One region of the Halomonas sp. BDJS001 genome, then DNA from elsewhere that is predicted to be linked to it. Evidence: predicted binding sites of a transcription regulator. Region 1 holds the regulator's gene; each other region holds the start of a gene.
What was found. The regulator FliA, encoded in region 1, starts transcription of late flagellar genes. The targets are predictions, from matches to a motif close to CTAAAGTTNNNNNNNNNNCNGCCGATA.

Region 1 (4,302 bases):
GGCTAAACTGAATGAGCCCCGCACGCCCAGACGGTTTAAATAGCGCTGCCGTTCTGGCGCAGGTGCGCGTAAAAAACTACCGTTAAGGCTCGCTCCCGGGACGGCGGGGATCAGCGTTTCAGTAGGAGCATTAACGTCTTCAATTAACCGTACAGGGGAGTGTTGGTAACTTTTGCGCAAGGCGACAGGGAAGTCGCTGGCAGGAAAGCGTTGACCTAACAGCGAGGGCAGCCGTTTTCCCAATGCTTCTGCGACCATCAAACCATGCCAATCGCTATCGAAATGGCACACGGTGACACGATCATGACCGGTGAGCTGTTGAACAGCGTTAACCAGGCAGTCGAGGAGTTCTTGCTGATGCGTCGCTTCAACCAAATGCCTCAGCCGCTCAGTCACCGTACCCAGCAGACGACGCTTACTACGGGGGTTGAGTGGCTCAATCTCGACAATGACCTGCTCACCCGCTCGATAAGCGTGGATTTGAAAACGTGCGTGTCGGTGCTTGGAACGAATAAACATTAAAGGGCCTGGAAGCCGCTGCTGCCCCTGCAATTCACGACGCACCCGCTGACTTAGCCGTTTCCCCAACACGCAGGCTAGCGTAAGCTGCCCATGTTCAGGGCGCTCAAAACCAATTAAGCGGGTTAAGTTAGTACTAGTAGTTTGGATGCAGCGACAATCGGCATCGACGACCAGCAGGGCTCCAAACGACTGCAATCGCGGGTGGTACATGGACACAAACGTGGCCTCGAAATCTATTCACCCTCGACCTGCTGCCTTAGCAACAGCTCTACGCGACGGTTGGCAGCGCGGCCCTCCGCCGTTGCGTTTGGTTCCATGGGTTGGGTGTCGGCATAACCGACGGCCCGCATACGAGAGATATTGAACCCTTGGCGCTCTAAATGCCTCACCACAGCAATAGCACGCGCTGATGAGAGCTCCCAATTAGAGGGGAAGCGGGCCGTTGAAATAGGCACGCTGTCGGTGTGGCCTTCCACCGAAATCTGACCGTCAAAACGGGTCAGCACATCGATAAGGCTTTCTATCACATCTTGCCCACGGGACGTCAGTACCGCTTGGCCGCTGGGAAATAAAAGGCTGGTATCAATGCGGAGCGTGAGCCCTTCGCGCCCTTGGGAAACGCTGACACCAGGGATATCGAGCCCGTCAAACTGGGGTTGAACCCCTGAATGGCGGGGCTGGATACCGGTGGCCAGAGACGCCAGAGGCAGTGATGATACAGCGCTGGCTGAACGCATGAAAGCAGTATCAGCCGCTTCACCGCCGCCCGGCGGCGTCAGGGAAAGCAGTAGCACAAAAAGCGTGATGAGCAGCGTCAGCACATCTAAATAGCTGGTTAGCCAACCCTCATCGCCATCGCCTGGCGATGGCGTCATTTCCAGTGCATGGCGTGTATCACGGTCAAGCATCTGGTCTTACCCCTTCACCGCCGAACTAACCGACGAATCAGGCCTGGGTTTGACGCTGTTATCACGGATCTCATCGTGGTAATTAGCCACAAAGGAGTTGAGGGTCTCTTCAATAAACGACGGTAGGCGACGCTTGGTAATCAGCGAAATACCCTCCAGTACCATGTTCATGGTAATCAGCCGCTCTTCGGTGCGGCGCTCTAGCTTCACCGCAATCGGCTTAAACACCAAGTTGGCGAGTAAAATGCCGTAGAAGGTGGTGAGCAGCGCCACTGCCATGCGCGGGCCAATGACCTGTAAGTCGCCAGCGTCCATGACCTCCAGCATGTTGACCAGCCCCACCAGGGTGCCGATCATGCCAAAGGCAGGTGCATAGGTCGCCATGGTACGGAAAATTTGTGCTTCAGCATGCTCACGGGCTTTAAGGCGGGCAATGCGCCAGCGCAGCATGTCAAAAATTTCATCCTCTTTGGTATTGGCAATGACCAGTTGGATCCCGGTACGTAAAAACGGATTGCGGGTATGCTCCAACTCGCGCTCGACCGCGCGTACATCGCCTTTAAACCACAGCCGGGACATATCGACCAACTCGCGGATATCGTCACGCATGTAGGTATTTTCACGCCTGAAGACCAGGCCTACCAAGCGTACAACCCGGAGCACCTCTTTCAGTGGATAGCTAATAAAGGTAGCCGCCAGGGTTCCGGTCACCACGATGGCAAGCCCCGGAAAATTGATAAAGCTTTCCGGGGACTCTGCTGTGAAAAACAGCACGCTCACCAACAGCAGTATGCTGGCAAATATGCCTATCAACGTCGAAGGATTCATCCACGGCTCCTTGCCGGTCACAAGTGAGTAAAAAAAACGTTGGCGTTATGCCGAGTCGTGTAAACGCGCGCGTAAACGACTCACGGCTTGGCTGTGCAGTTGTGAAACACGTGATTCCGTCACGCCCAGCACAGCGCCTACTTCCTTGAGGTTGAGTTCTTCTTGGTAGTACAGCGCCATGAGCAGCTTTTCACGCTCGGGAAGCGCTTCAATCGCTTCAATCAGCGTTTGACGCTGCTGACCGTCCAGCAACTGCTCGAACGGTGAATTGCCCAGTTCATTACTGACAGGCTCTCCGCCATCAGCCACTAGTTCTTCAAACGGCAGCAGTTGTCCGCTGTTAGTGTCATTGAGAAGCTGCTGATACTCACTCAGCGGCATCTCAAGGTGTTGAGCGATTTCGTTCTCTTCCGGGGCGCGCCCTAACAATTGCTCTAATTGGCGAACGGCGCTGTCCACCGCGCGCGCTGAACGGCGCACGCTGCGGGGCAGCCAGTCGCGGGTACGTAACTCATCCATCATGGCGCCGCGAATACGCTGACTGGCAAAGGTCGCGAACGTCGCGCCCTGGGTAGCATCGAAACGGCCCAGCGCCTCGAGCAGCCCCACCATCCCGGCCTGAATAAGGTCATCGAGCTCAATACTCGCCGGCAATCGAACCTGTAATGTTAAGGCCTGACGTCGCACCAGTGGCATGTATTGCGTCAACAGCTCATTTTGTTTAATCCTGCCCTGTGCTGTGTACATATTCTCGCCTCGCGGCTAATCAGCCTTCACTGATAGTTCACAATCAATTGCAACCCCTGCACACGTACAGGCCGCTGGCCTGGGCGCAAGGCGAAGCGAAAATGCAGTGGCGCATCGGCAGCCCGCCCCTCAAGCGCAGTGGTAGAACCCCGCATACCAGTTAATGCAACACACTGCTCAGGATGGCAGAGCCAAGCGTTTAATAGTGCACCGGGTGGATGCTGAAATTGCCACTGTATACGCCCAAGCTGGCCTGATTGAAGGTTTCCGACAGCGGGTGGGGAAGCTGTTTTACTACTGCTTGCCCGATCACTCATTGCCACCATCAGCCCTGGTATCTGGCTGCTCCAGCTACCGGGTGCCGCCTGGGCACTCCCTGTTAATCCTGCGATTAGCCCCCCTGCCATCAGTACTAAGACCCGTGGCAGCCTCACTCTTAATAGCCAGCTTAGCATGCTTAGTCTCCTCGGCAGAGTATGCTCATCGTGCAAGTACCAGTAACTCCATATTTAAGTAGTAATCAGCAGCTTCACGCAAGTTATTGAGCAGCCCTTGACGCGGCAAGTGCGGCTCATGGAGCGCTAGTAAACGACGCGGTCCGCCACGTTCATGGAGCTGTCGCAAGGTACGGAACATGACAGCGAAGGTATCGGCATCGCTACTGATCCATAGCGCCCAACGGCTGTATTGCTCGCGAAGCTGAGCAAGGTCGGACGTTTCCGCCATGACGATTCGAATGTCCCAATCATCAGGGTGACCGGCCCAGTGGCGACCTAGCGCTGACCACTGACCGAGGCGTGCTTTAACCTTATTAACGTGCACGGCACCACTACCGGGTAGTCCAACCACCACAAGTGGGATTTTAGGTTTGGGCGGCGCCAACGTTGTTGGCGCTTCCACCGCGGTGGTCGTTGGCATTAAGAAAGATGAGGACTGCTCAGGCTCGGGGACATGCTCTGCTGCCGCCGCATCAACAGCACCCTCCGCCTGCTGCTGTTGGCGCTGCAAGTTTGCCCACTTGCGCAGTCCCGAGGCTTGATCCTGTTCGCTCACGCCACACCCTCTCGACTCACACTGCCCATTTGACGAATCGCATCCCGCGCCATAAAGGCATAGATCAACGCATCGAGCATGCCGGTATCGCGGCGACGGCGACTAGCCCCTAGTAGATTGAGGAGATCGCCACGCAGCGTCTGCGCCTCCTCATCATCGGCAATATCGAGATGGCCGGCGACTGACGCCACACCGCTGGCCATTAACAGGCGAACTTCCGCATTTAAATCACCGCTATCAGCCT
Region 2 (4,302 bases), 1.2 Mb from region 1:
TGAGTAGCAGGGGTAGAGGAGGTCTTGACCATGAAGCGGCTCACAGAGAAAAATGGCAATTTAATTAGTTTACCCTGCTCGTCCAATCAGCAAAGGCACGAATGCGCCTCTATTTGCGTATGTGTTCACACGATCAGTGACGCGCAGAGGTTAAAGTAAGCTATAAATTGAGATTTTACTTATAAGGAACTCTCGACTACTAACTCCAAAGTGGGCGCCAGAGTCAGAGAATCGCCGAAATTATCAGGCTCCCACGCAAGAAAACGGGGCCCAATTGGGCCCCGTCGTTACTTTCTGTTGTGCATCACTAGCTAAACGATTAGCCCAGCAGAGACAGTACAGACTGCGGTGTTTGGTTCGCCTGTGCCAGCATGGAAGTACCGGCCTGCTGAAGAATGTTAGCACGTGTCATGTTAGACACTTCAACAGCGTAATCAGCGTCTTCGATACGTGAACGGGCTTCAGAGAGATTGGTAGACGTCGTCGCCAGGTTATCGATTACAGAGTCGAAACGGTTAAGGGTAGCACCCAAGGTAGCGCGGTTGGTATCCAGTGTTTCAGTGGCGGTATCAACAGCATCAACCAAGCTTTGGAATTCGCCGTGAACCGCGCCGCCAGAAGTAATTGCAAAGGTCGAACCAGTGATAGCACCACCTGATGCATCCAATCCAAGACCTGAAACGGTAGCGTCAAGCGTGGTAACAGAAATGACGTCTTCAGTTTCAGTATTGGAGCCAACCTGGATATTAAGAGTGCCACCACCGCTGACATTCAGCAGGTTCGTACCGTTAAAGTTGTTGCTACCAGCTACACGATCAATCTCAGCTAGACGCTCGTTGATCTCGGTAACGATCGCATCACGGTCTTCTGCGGCGTTAGTGTCGTTAGCACCCTGTACCGCTAGCTCACGAATACGCTGCAGGTTGTCGTTGATTTGATCCAGGCCGCCTTCCATGGTCTGTACCAGGGAGATACCGTCGCTAGCATTACGGCTAGCCTGATCCATACCGCGGATCTGAGCCGTCATTTTGTTGGCGATGGCTTGACCCGCAGCATCGTCAGCAGCGCTGTTGATGCGCAGACCAGAAGAGAGGCGCTCTTGCGCCTTGGCCAGCATGGACTGAGAATTAGAGAGGTTATTCTGGCCGATCAGGGCAGTAATATTAGTGTTGATTACAGACATGTGAGTGCTCCTTGGAAATTAACTGGCCTTGAGGCCTGCTTTGCGGCACCTGCGTTGCCGTTATTATAATTAACGGCAGCTCCAACTGCTTCTTTAATAAAAATCCCTTTTTTTGTGTAAGCCAATGTAAATTAACTTGATGAATGCGACAGTTGCTTTTAATCGTCAGTGCTTGGAGTCGTCTGCCTTAAAAAATAAAAACGGGGCCTATTGGCCCCGTCGTTACTTTCTGTTGTGCATTACTAGCTAAACGATTAGCCCAGCAGAGATAGTACAGACTGCGGCGTCTGGTTCGCCTGTGCCAGCATGGAAGTACCGGCCTGCTGCAGAATGTTAGCACGTGTCATGTTAGACACTTCAACAGCGTAATCAGCGTCTTCGATACGTGAGCGGGCTTCAGAGAGATTGGTAGACGTCGTCGCTAGGTTATCGATTACAGAGTCGAAACGGTTAAGGGTAGCACCCAAGGTAGCGCGGTTGGTATCCAGTGTTTCAGTGGCGGTATCAACAGCATCAACCAAGCTTTGGAATTCGCCGTGAACTGCGCCGCCAGAAGTAATTGCAAAGGTCGAACCAGTGATAGCACCACCTGATGCATCCAACCCAAGACCTGAAACGGTAGCGTCAAGAGTGGTAACAGAAATGACGTCTTCTGTTTCAGTATTGGAGCCAACCTGGATATTAAGAGTGCCGCCACCGCTGACATTCAGCAGGTTCGTACCGTTAAAGTTGTTGCTACCAGCTACACGATCAATCTCAGCTAGACGCTCGTTGATCTCGGTAACGATCGCATCACGGTCTTCTGCGGCGTTAGTGTCGTTAGCACCCTGTACCGCTAGCTCACGAATACGCTGCAGGTTGTCGTTGATTTGATCCAGGCCGCCTTCCATGGTCTGCACCAGGGAGATACCGTCGCTAGCATTACGGCTAGCCTGATCCATGCCGCGGATCTGAGCCGTCATTTTGTTGGCGATGGCTTGACCCGCAGCATCGTCAGCAGCGCTGTTGATGCGCAGACCAGAAGAGAGACGCTCTTGCGCTTTAGCCAGCATGGACTGGGAGTTGGACAGATTATTCTGGCCGATCAGGGCAGTAATGTTAGTGTTAATTACAGACATGTAAGTGCTCCTCGAAATTTAACTGGCCTTATGGCCTGCTTAGCGGCGCTTGCGTCGCCGTTATTATAATTAACGGCAGCCCCGCCTACTTCTTTAGAAAAAAATGCTCTTTTTTATGTAATTTACTGTAACTTTTCAGATGTTTTCTCAACCACTTTTCCAACCGCTTTATTAATTACTTTTTCTGCATATTACCCAGCATGTCAAACTGCTGAGAGAGGTAGCTGCTCATTGAGTTCATCTGAGCGATCAAGCCATCCAATTGCCCAAACTGCTTGCGGTAACGCTCGGTGCTTCGCTCGATACTTGCCTCCATACGCAGCTTGCGCACATCCAGGCTATCAACCCGCTGTTCAGCGCTAGTCACCGAGCTCTGAATAATGCCATCTTCAGCAGTGATGGCTTCAAGCGTTGCATTTAGCCGCCCTGCAAAGCCGCCCTCTTTGGAGTCACCTGCAAAAAAGGCAGTTAGACCTTCAGGGTTGTTGGCGACTGCATCGTCTAACTTATCTTCATCGACCTTAAGTCGTCCCTTCTCATCAATGGCAATACCCAGTTGAGAAAGGCGTGTAATATCGCCCGTTCCGAGGTTGTCTGTGATATCCCGGCGTAGGCGGTCTTCAATGGTGCGCACGGTGCGGTCACCCACCAGCTCGCCTGATGTTTCGCCTTCGCCGTTATAGGCGGTCATTCGGCCAACGGTGGACTTCATTTCGTTGTAGTTTTTAACGAAATCATTAATTGCTTCTTTCAGCGAAGCTTCATCGCGCTCAATCACCAGCGTTACAGGGTTTCCAGAGACAGCTGTAAGGTCAAGCGTTACGCCTTGGATTGCCTCTTCAACGCGGTTGGTTTTACTGGTAATAGCAATGCCATTAACATTCAACTCAGCGTTCTGACCTGAACGCTGGGTAGCTGCATCCATGGTCAGCGATGCCAAGCCTGAGAAGCCCTCCAGTGACGCATCTTGGCCTGTCTCTTTTGAACTCAGCGCTAAACGGTATCCAGTGCCGTCATTAACGATAGAAGCAGTGACGCCAGACTCTTTATCCGCGTTGATTTGGTCACGAACATCCGCCAGCGTACTGCCTGCTGAAATAGTCACGTCGTAGCTTGTTTGGGTACCGCCAGCACCAAACTCAAGCGTCAGCGTCGTATCGGTTGCGGTTAGCTCTTGGTCTAACGCTACACTGTTGGAAGCAGCGCTGCCAGAACGTGCCAATTGGGTAACGGTGACTTCATAACGCCCTGCGTTAGCGGTTTCGCCTGCGGTCGCCAGCACGCCGTCACCCGTCACGGTGCTTTTTTGCTGCTTAAACGTAGAAGCATCATTAAGCTTAGCGATGGAGGTTTGCACGCGATCCATTGCTGATTCAAGGCGCCCATAAGCTGAAATTTTGGTTTTCTGAGCACTTTGCTGCTGTAAAATGGGTACAAGCTTTTGCTTTTCGGCCGCTTTAAGCTGTTCTACCAAACCATTCAAATCCAGCCCAGAGCCCACACCAAGTGCAGTTATCGAAGCCATGACTCAGTTCCTTATAAGTAGTAGATAAAGGTATCTAGATAATTTATCGGCTGCGGAGGAACAAACTTTAGAGGTAGCGCCTTTTTTAAGCTGTTTTTAAGGCATTGCAAAAAAATGCCCAGCACTTTGTGCTGAGCATTTTTTGTAAGCCATTATTTTAGCAAGCTTATCTGCTTAATTTTGGTTTTGCTGGCCCAGCGTTGCAAACTGCTGAGTCAAATAGGCGCTGGTTTGGTTCATTTGCGCGACCATACCGTCCATTGCTTGAAACTGCGTGCGATAACGCTCAACGGTCTGCTCAATGCGGCTTTCAGTGGTCGCAAAACGGTCTTCCAACGAACTAACACGGCTTTCAGATGAGCTAACGGCACTTTCAAGCCGACCACCTGTACCGACAAGACCCTCAAGCGCTGAAGCTATTTGACCAGCCATACCACCTTCCTCGCTATCGCCTGCAAAAAAATTGGCTAGCTGGT
Region 3 (4,302 bases), 860 kb from region 1:
TGAGCTAAGCGACTTAAATGCTCAACGAAGCTGTGGTTAGCAACGTTATGGGATGGGTGGCTGTTCATTGTCTGGGCGTGCCTAATATTCATATGCGTACCTGCTGGAACTCCTGGCCGTGAGATGAGGCGTTATGTTTAGTCGTTGGAGAGGTTGCCGTGACCTTCCGCCATGGCGACGACGACTTTGCGCGGCCCTTTAAACGGCGTGCGCGCATGGGCAACCAGCATGTTGTCGAGCATCAGCACATCGCCTGCCTGCCAGGGGAACATCACCGTTTCTTCGGCCAGTACGCCGCGGATCTCATCGAAAATGGCATCGTCAATGGGGCTGCCATCGGCAAAGAAGACGTTGCGCGGCATATCTTCGGGGTCGAGCAGCTCTTCGAGCGATTCACGCACTTCTGGCTGCAGGTTGGAGACATGGAAAAGATGGCCTTGGTTGAACCACACCTGCTCACCGGTGACAGGGTGAGTCTCTATGCTTTGGCACAGTTGGGTGGTACGCAGGTCGCCATCAGGCTTCCACTCACAGCGAATACCCGCGCGCTGGCAGAATGCCTCCACTTCAGCGCGGTCTTCGGTGTTAAACACCTTTTGCCAAGGCATATCGAAATCGCCGTAGTTGCGTACGTATAGGATGCCGGGGGCAAAGCGCTCGCGGATCTCTGCGGGCATACGGCGGTAAATAGCGCGGCTATCGGCTATCGGCGTCTCTCCCCCTTCGGGGGAAGCGGTGACACAGTGGAACCAGATTTTCATCGGCCACTCGCGGGTGTAGGCCTGCTCATTGTGAAGGGGAATATGTTGATGAGCGGGGTACTCGGTGGAGGTATAAATGCCTGATGAAACCGCTGAACGCGGTGTTGAGGCGAACTCATAGCTCAGCAGAGGATGACCAAAGGCGGCAGCAAACTGCTGAAAATCGTCCACGGAGGGAACATCGAAGCCTCTTAGCAGTACCCCACCGACTCTGGCCACCAGCGACTCAATATCCGCGCGTAACTCGCCAAAGGCTTCCAGCAGTGGCTGCCCTGGGTAAGAGGGAGAAATCATAATAGGCAGCTCCGAATCAGCAGGCCCCTGACGTTTGGATAGGGTGTTGGTTTGTTGCGTTGGTGTTGCGCTTTGGCTGTCCATTATTGATCTCCTAAAAATTCGTTGAGTAGCGTTTACCCTGGGCGTTTGTGTGGGAATAGCCTGAATCGACATAGCCTAAATCGATATAACCCAGGGCAGCGGCATAGCCACTCGGCGCTGGCAGCGGCCATGCTTGCAAAGGTGATGAAATGGGAAGCGAGTGCTCAAGGTGATAGGTGCCTGGCGGCCCTAAAGAGGAAGTGATCGAGAGCGACCGCAAATGATCAGCGATGCCCAGGCCCAAAGCTTTGAGCACCGCCTCTTTAACCACCCAGCGCTCCATAAAGAGCAGCGCGGAGCTGTCGCGTGCGTGGTCGAGCTGCTCACTCGGCGATAGCACCAGCCCATGCAGCGGCGCCAGTTCAGCCTCGGGTCGGCAGCGCTCAATATCGACCCCCACCGCGCCGCCGGGAGCAAGCGCGATCAGGGCGACATGGCCAGAGTGGGAGACATTGAAAGCAGGCCCATCAGCGTTTTCCAGCGCTGGTTTGCCGTAAGCGTTCTGAGTGAACACCAACTTTTCTGGCGCTATACCGGTGTGCGCTGATAGCAGTCGCCGCAGGGCTGCGCGAGTCGCCACGGCGCGTACGACATCAGCATGATGGCGAAGCCGCTGGGCGCGCTGCCACTCGGCTCGACTCAGCAACCGATCATCTTCGTCAGCCACCGGGGCGTTCAAGTCGAGCGTTAAGCGCCAGACTTCAAGCCCCTCAGGAGCCCCTTCAGCTAACGGCAGGCGCTGCATGAGGCACCTCCTCAAGCCGTCGAGTCAGCGCCCGTTCTATAGTCTCCAGCACTTGTGCTTGCTGCTGGCGAATAAAGAAGTGCCCTCCTTCGAACCAGTCCAACGAGAACGCCTCTCCCGCTTCCCGCTGCCACGCCTCTAGACGCTCTCTTTCGATATCGTCATCGCGCCCTGCGAGTACCTGTAAGGGATAACCAAGCGGCGACCCGCCGCGATAACGGAAACTGCGACAGAGGCGATAGTCCGCCATCAAGATATCGAGGGTAAGGCGCAGCAGCTCAGGGCTTTCGAAGACCTCCTCTGGGGTGCCGCCCTGTTGGCGCAGATCCGCGATTAAGGCCTTATCGTTATCAAGGCCCGCCAAGCGGTCTGAGTCGCGCATTGAGGGCGCCGCGCTGCCTGAGGCGAGCAGCATCCGCGGCTGAGGCCGCCCTACATCGCGTAAGCGTGCCGCCATGCCATAGGCCAGCAGCGCCCCCATGCTGTGGCCGAACAGGGCAAAATCACCGCGCAACCGCGTTGCCTGCTCTTCGCACAACCGCACCACCTGGGTCTCGAAGTCATCGATAAGCGGCTCACCCAGGCGTTCGCCACGCCCAGGCAATTCGACGGGATACACCTCGACCCAGGCGGGCAACTGGCGCTTCCAGCGTAGATACATGGTGGCGCTGGCCCCGGCGCAGGGCAGGCAGAGCAGCCTTAAACGCTTAACCTGCATTCACCTGCTCCGCCTCAGCGCCGGCCTGCTCATCCATCCACTGGCGCAGCGAGAGTGGCCGCATATCTGTCCAGGTCTTTTCGACGTAGGCTAAGCAGGTTGGCTTATCGCCCAGCACGCCGGTATCCGTCCAACCGGCAGGAATCGCCTTCCACTCGGGCCAGAGGGAGTACTGCTCTTCGTGGTTGACTAATACGCGGAAGACACCATCTTCACGATCAAAACAGCTTGTCATGGAATTAACCTCATCGTTGCCAAAGGAATGAGAAGTAAAACGCAATTGCTTCTCATTACTTAGTGACGAGTGAGGAACCAGAAAATTTAATGCTGGAAAGGAAGAAAGTAGAAAAAATAGGGGGAGGGGTCGCTAGGGCGTCGACATAGCATTACCCATGCCAGGCTAAAAATTGCTCCAGCGGGAGGCAGCGTTAGCTCGCGACCATTGAGTTAGCCTGAAAATCGAAGAAGGAGGTTAAAAAAACAGTGACTTATCAGTTGCGCTCATCGCCATTTGGGATCATCCCCGTTAACAACCATAGCTGTTCGGCTTCATGGAATACCCGGCGATGCTGAGGAGAAGCCGCTAACCACGCATGAAGCGCCTCGCGATCAGCGTCACTCAACGTCTCTTCATGTTCGCGCATCAGCCAGTCTAGCGCCGTTTGCCAAACGGCATCATCGCCGCTGTCGTTATCCATCGTTACTGTCAAACCTCGCTACTGCGGCCTGCTTATTACCTGCCTATGGAAGCGTCTGATATTCTCAACGCTATTGGCTGACAGTGTAACAAAGCGACAACAAAGAGGGGACGGAACGCCGATTTACTTATCTGGCAACGACCGGCCCTGTAGCGACTGGTGGCAATGAGTCAGCGCATCGCGAATCATAAAGTTAACTGACGTGGTAGAAACACCTAGCTGTAGCGCCACTTCCCGCTGGGTATGGTTTCCCGAACGATAAAGTTCAAAGGCGCGTCGCGTACGCTCTGGCAGTTCGTTCAACGATTCGACCACCTGGGCCAATGCCTGGCGATCAATGGCAATCACCTCAGGTGAGTGTGACGCACAAGAGGCGTTATCCCCCTCCTCTGCTTTTGCAAACAGCGCTGACTCAAACGCGGAACGACGGCAGCGGTCAATGGCGAGATTGCGCACCACCCGTGACACGTAGGATATGGGCTGCTTTATCTCAAAAAGCGTGGTTGCCTCTGAAATTTTCAGATAGGCATCCTGCACAACATCGTCGGCTTGATCAGCATTGCCCAATACTTTTGCGGCGACACAGCAGAGCCTAGGCCGCTGATTAACGAAGATGTCTTCTAACTCAGCGCTCCAGGTCTGGGTATCCACAGCACGGCCTCCTGCCTTGATTAACACCACGGAATAAAATGGCAACAATTATTATTTGCGTTACCATCAGGTAAGTCAACCGGTGTCAGCTAATCCACTTTTTATAACGATATGCTGGTTGATTTTTTGTTGGCTCAGTTAATAGCGACATGTAACAGGGGTATCTCTCATACGCCAAATGCATCGATGACCTCCCATTAAACCAACTTTACGCCTGTCATCGGCGTGTCATGAATGGCTAGTTACATTGAATGAATACAGTTTTGCTATTCACTAAGACACGATGAATGCTCAGGGGAAATACAATGCTCGATAGCAGTAACGACCTACTCGAAACGGTAAAGCAGGCGG

Region 2: a site for FliA is predicted at 1,254-1,280, ahead of OM794_RS18195 (flagellin). Genes of this name have one in related genera too.
Region 3: a site for FliA is predicted at 2,901-2,927, ahead of OM794_RS04610 (MbtH family protein). Genes of this name have one in related genera too.

What each region holds. Positions count from the first base shown of each region.
Region 1 covers NZ_CP110535.1:103,004-107,305, reverse strand. Annotated here, with positions in the region: gene OM794_RS00515 (GAF domain-containing protein) at 1-732, opposite strand, end outside; gene OM794_RS00510 (flagellar motor protein MotB) at 756-1,430, opposite strand; gene OM794_RS00505 (motility protein A) at 1,437-2,258, opposite strand; gene OM794_RS00500 (RNA polymerase sigma factor FliA) at 2,304-3,005, opposite strand; gene OM794_RS00495 (flagellar protein FlhE) at 3,032-3,460, opposite strand; gene OM794_RS00490 (hypothetical protein) at 3,486-4,058, opposite strand; gene flhF (flagellar biosynthesis protein FlhF) at 4,055-4,302, opposite strand, start outside.
Region 2 covers NZ_CP110535.1:3,911,413-3,915,714, forward strand. Annotated here, with positions in the region: gene OM794_RS18190 (glycosyltransferase) at 1-32, opposite strand, end outside; gene OM794_RS18195 (flagellin) at 320-1,183, opposite strand; gene OM794_RS18200 (flagellin) at 1,438-2,301, opposite strand; gene fliD (flagellar filament capping protein FliD) at 2,477-3,826, opposite strand; gene fliD (flagellar filament capping protein FliD) at 4,001-4,302, opposite strand, start outside.
Region 3 covers NZ_CP110535.1:967,502-971,803, reverse strand. Annotated here, with positions in the region: gene OM794_RS04630 (non-ribosomal peptide synthetase) at 1-92, opposite strand, end outside; gene OM794_RS04625 (TauD/TfdA family dioxygenase) at 138-1,139, opposite strand; gene OM794_RS04620 (4'-phosphopantetheinyl transferase family protein) at 1,150-1,884, opposite strand; gene OM794_RS04615 (thioesterase II family protein) at 1,862-2,602, opposite strand; gene OM794_RS04610 (MbtH family protein) at 2,592-2,837, opposite strand; gene OM794_RS04605 (FecR/PupR family sigma factor regulator) at 3,094-3,312, opposite strand; gene OM794_RS04600 (RNA polymerase factor sigma-70) at 3,424-3,951, opposite strand; gene OM794_RS04595 (inositol monophosphatase family protein) at 4,257-4,302, shown strand, end outside.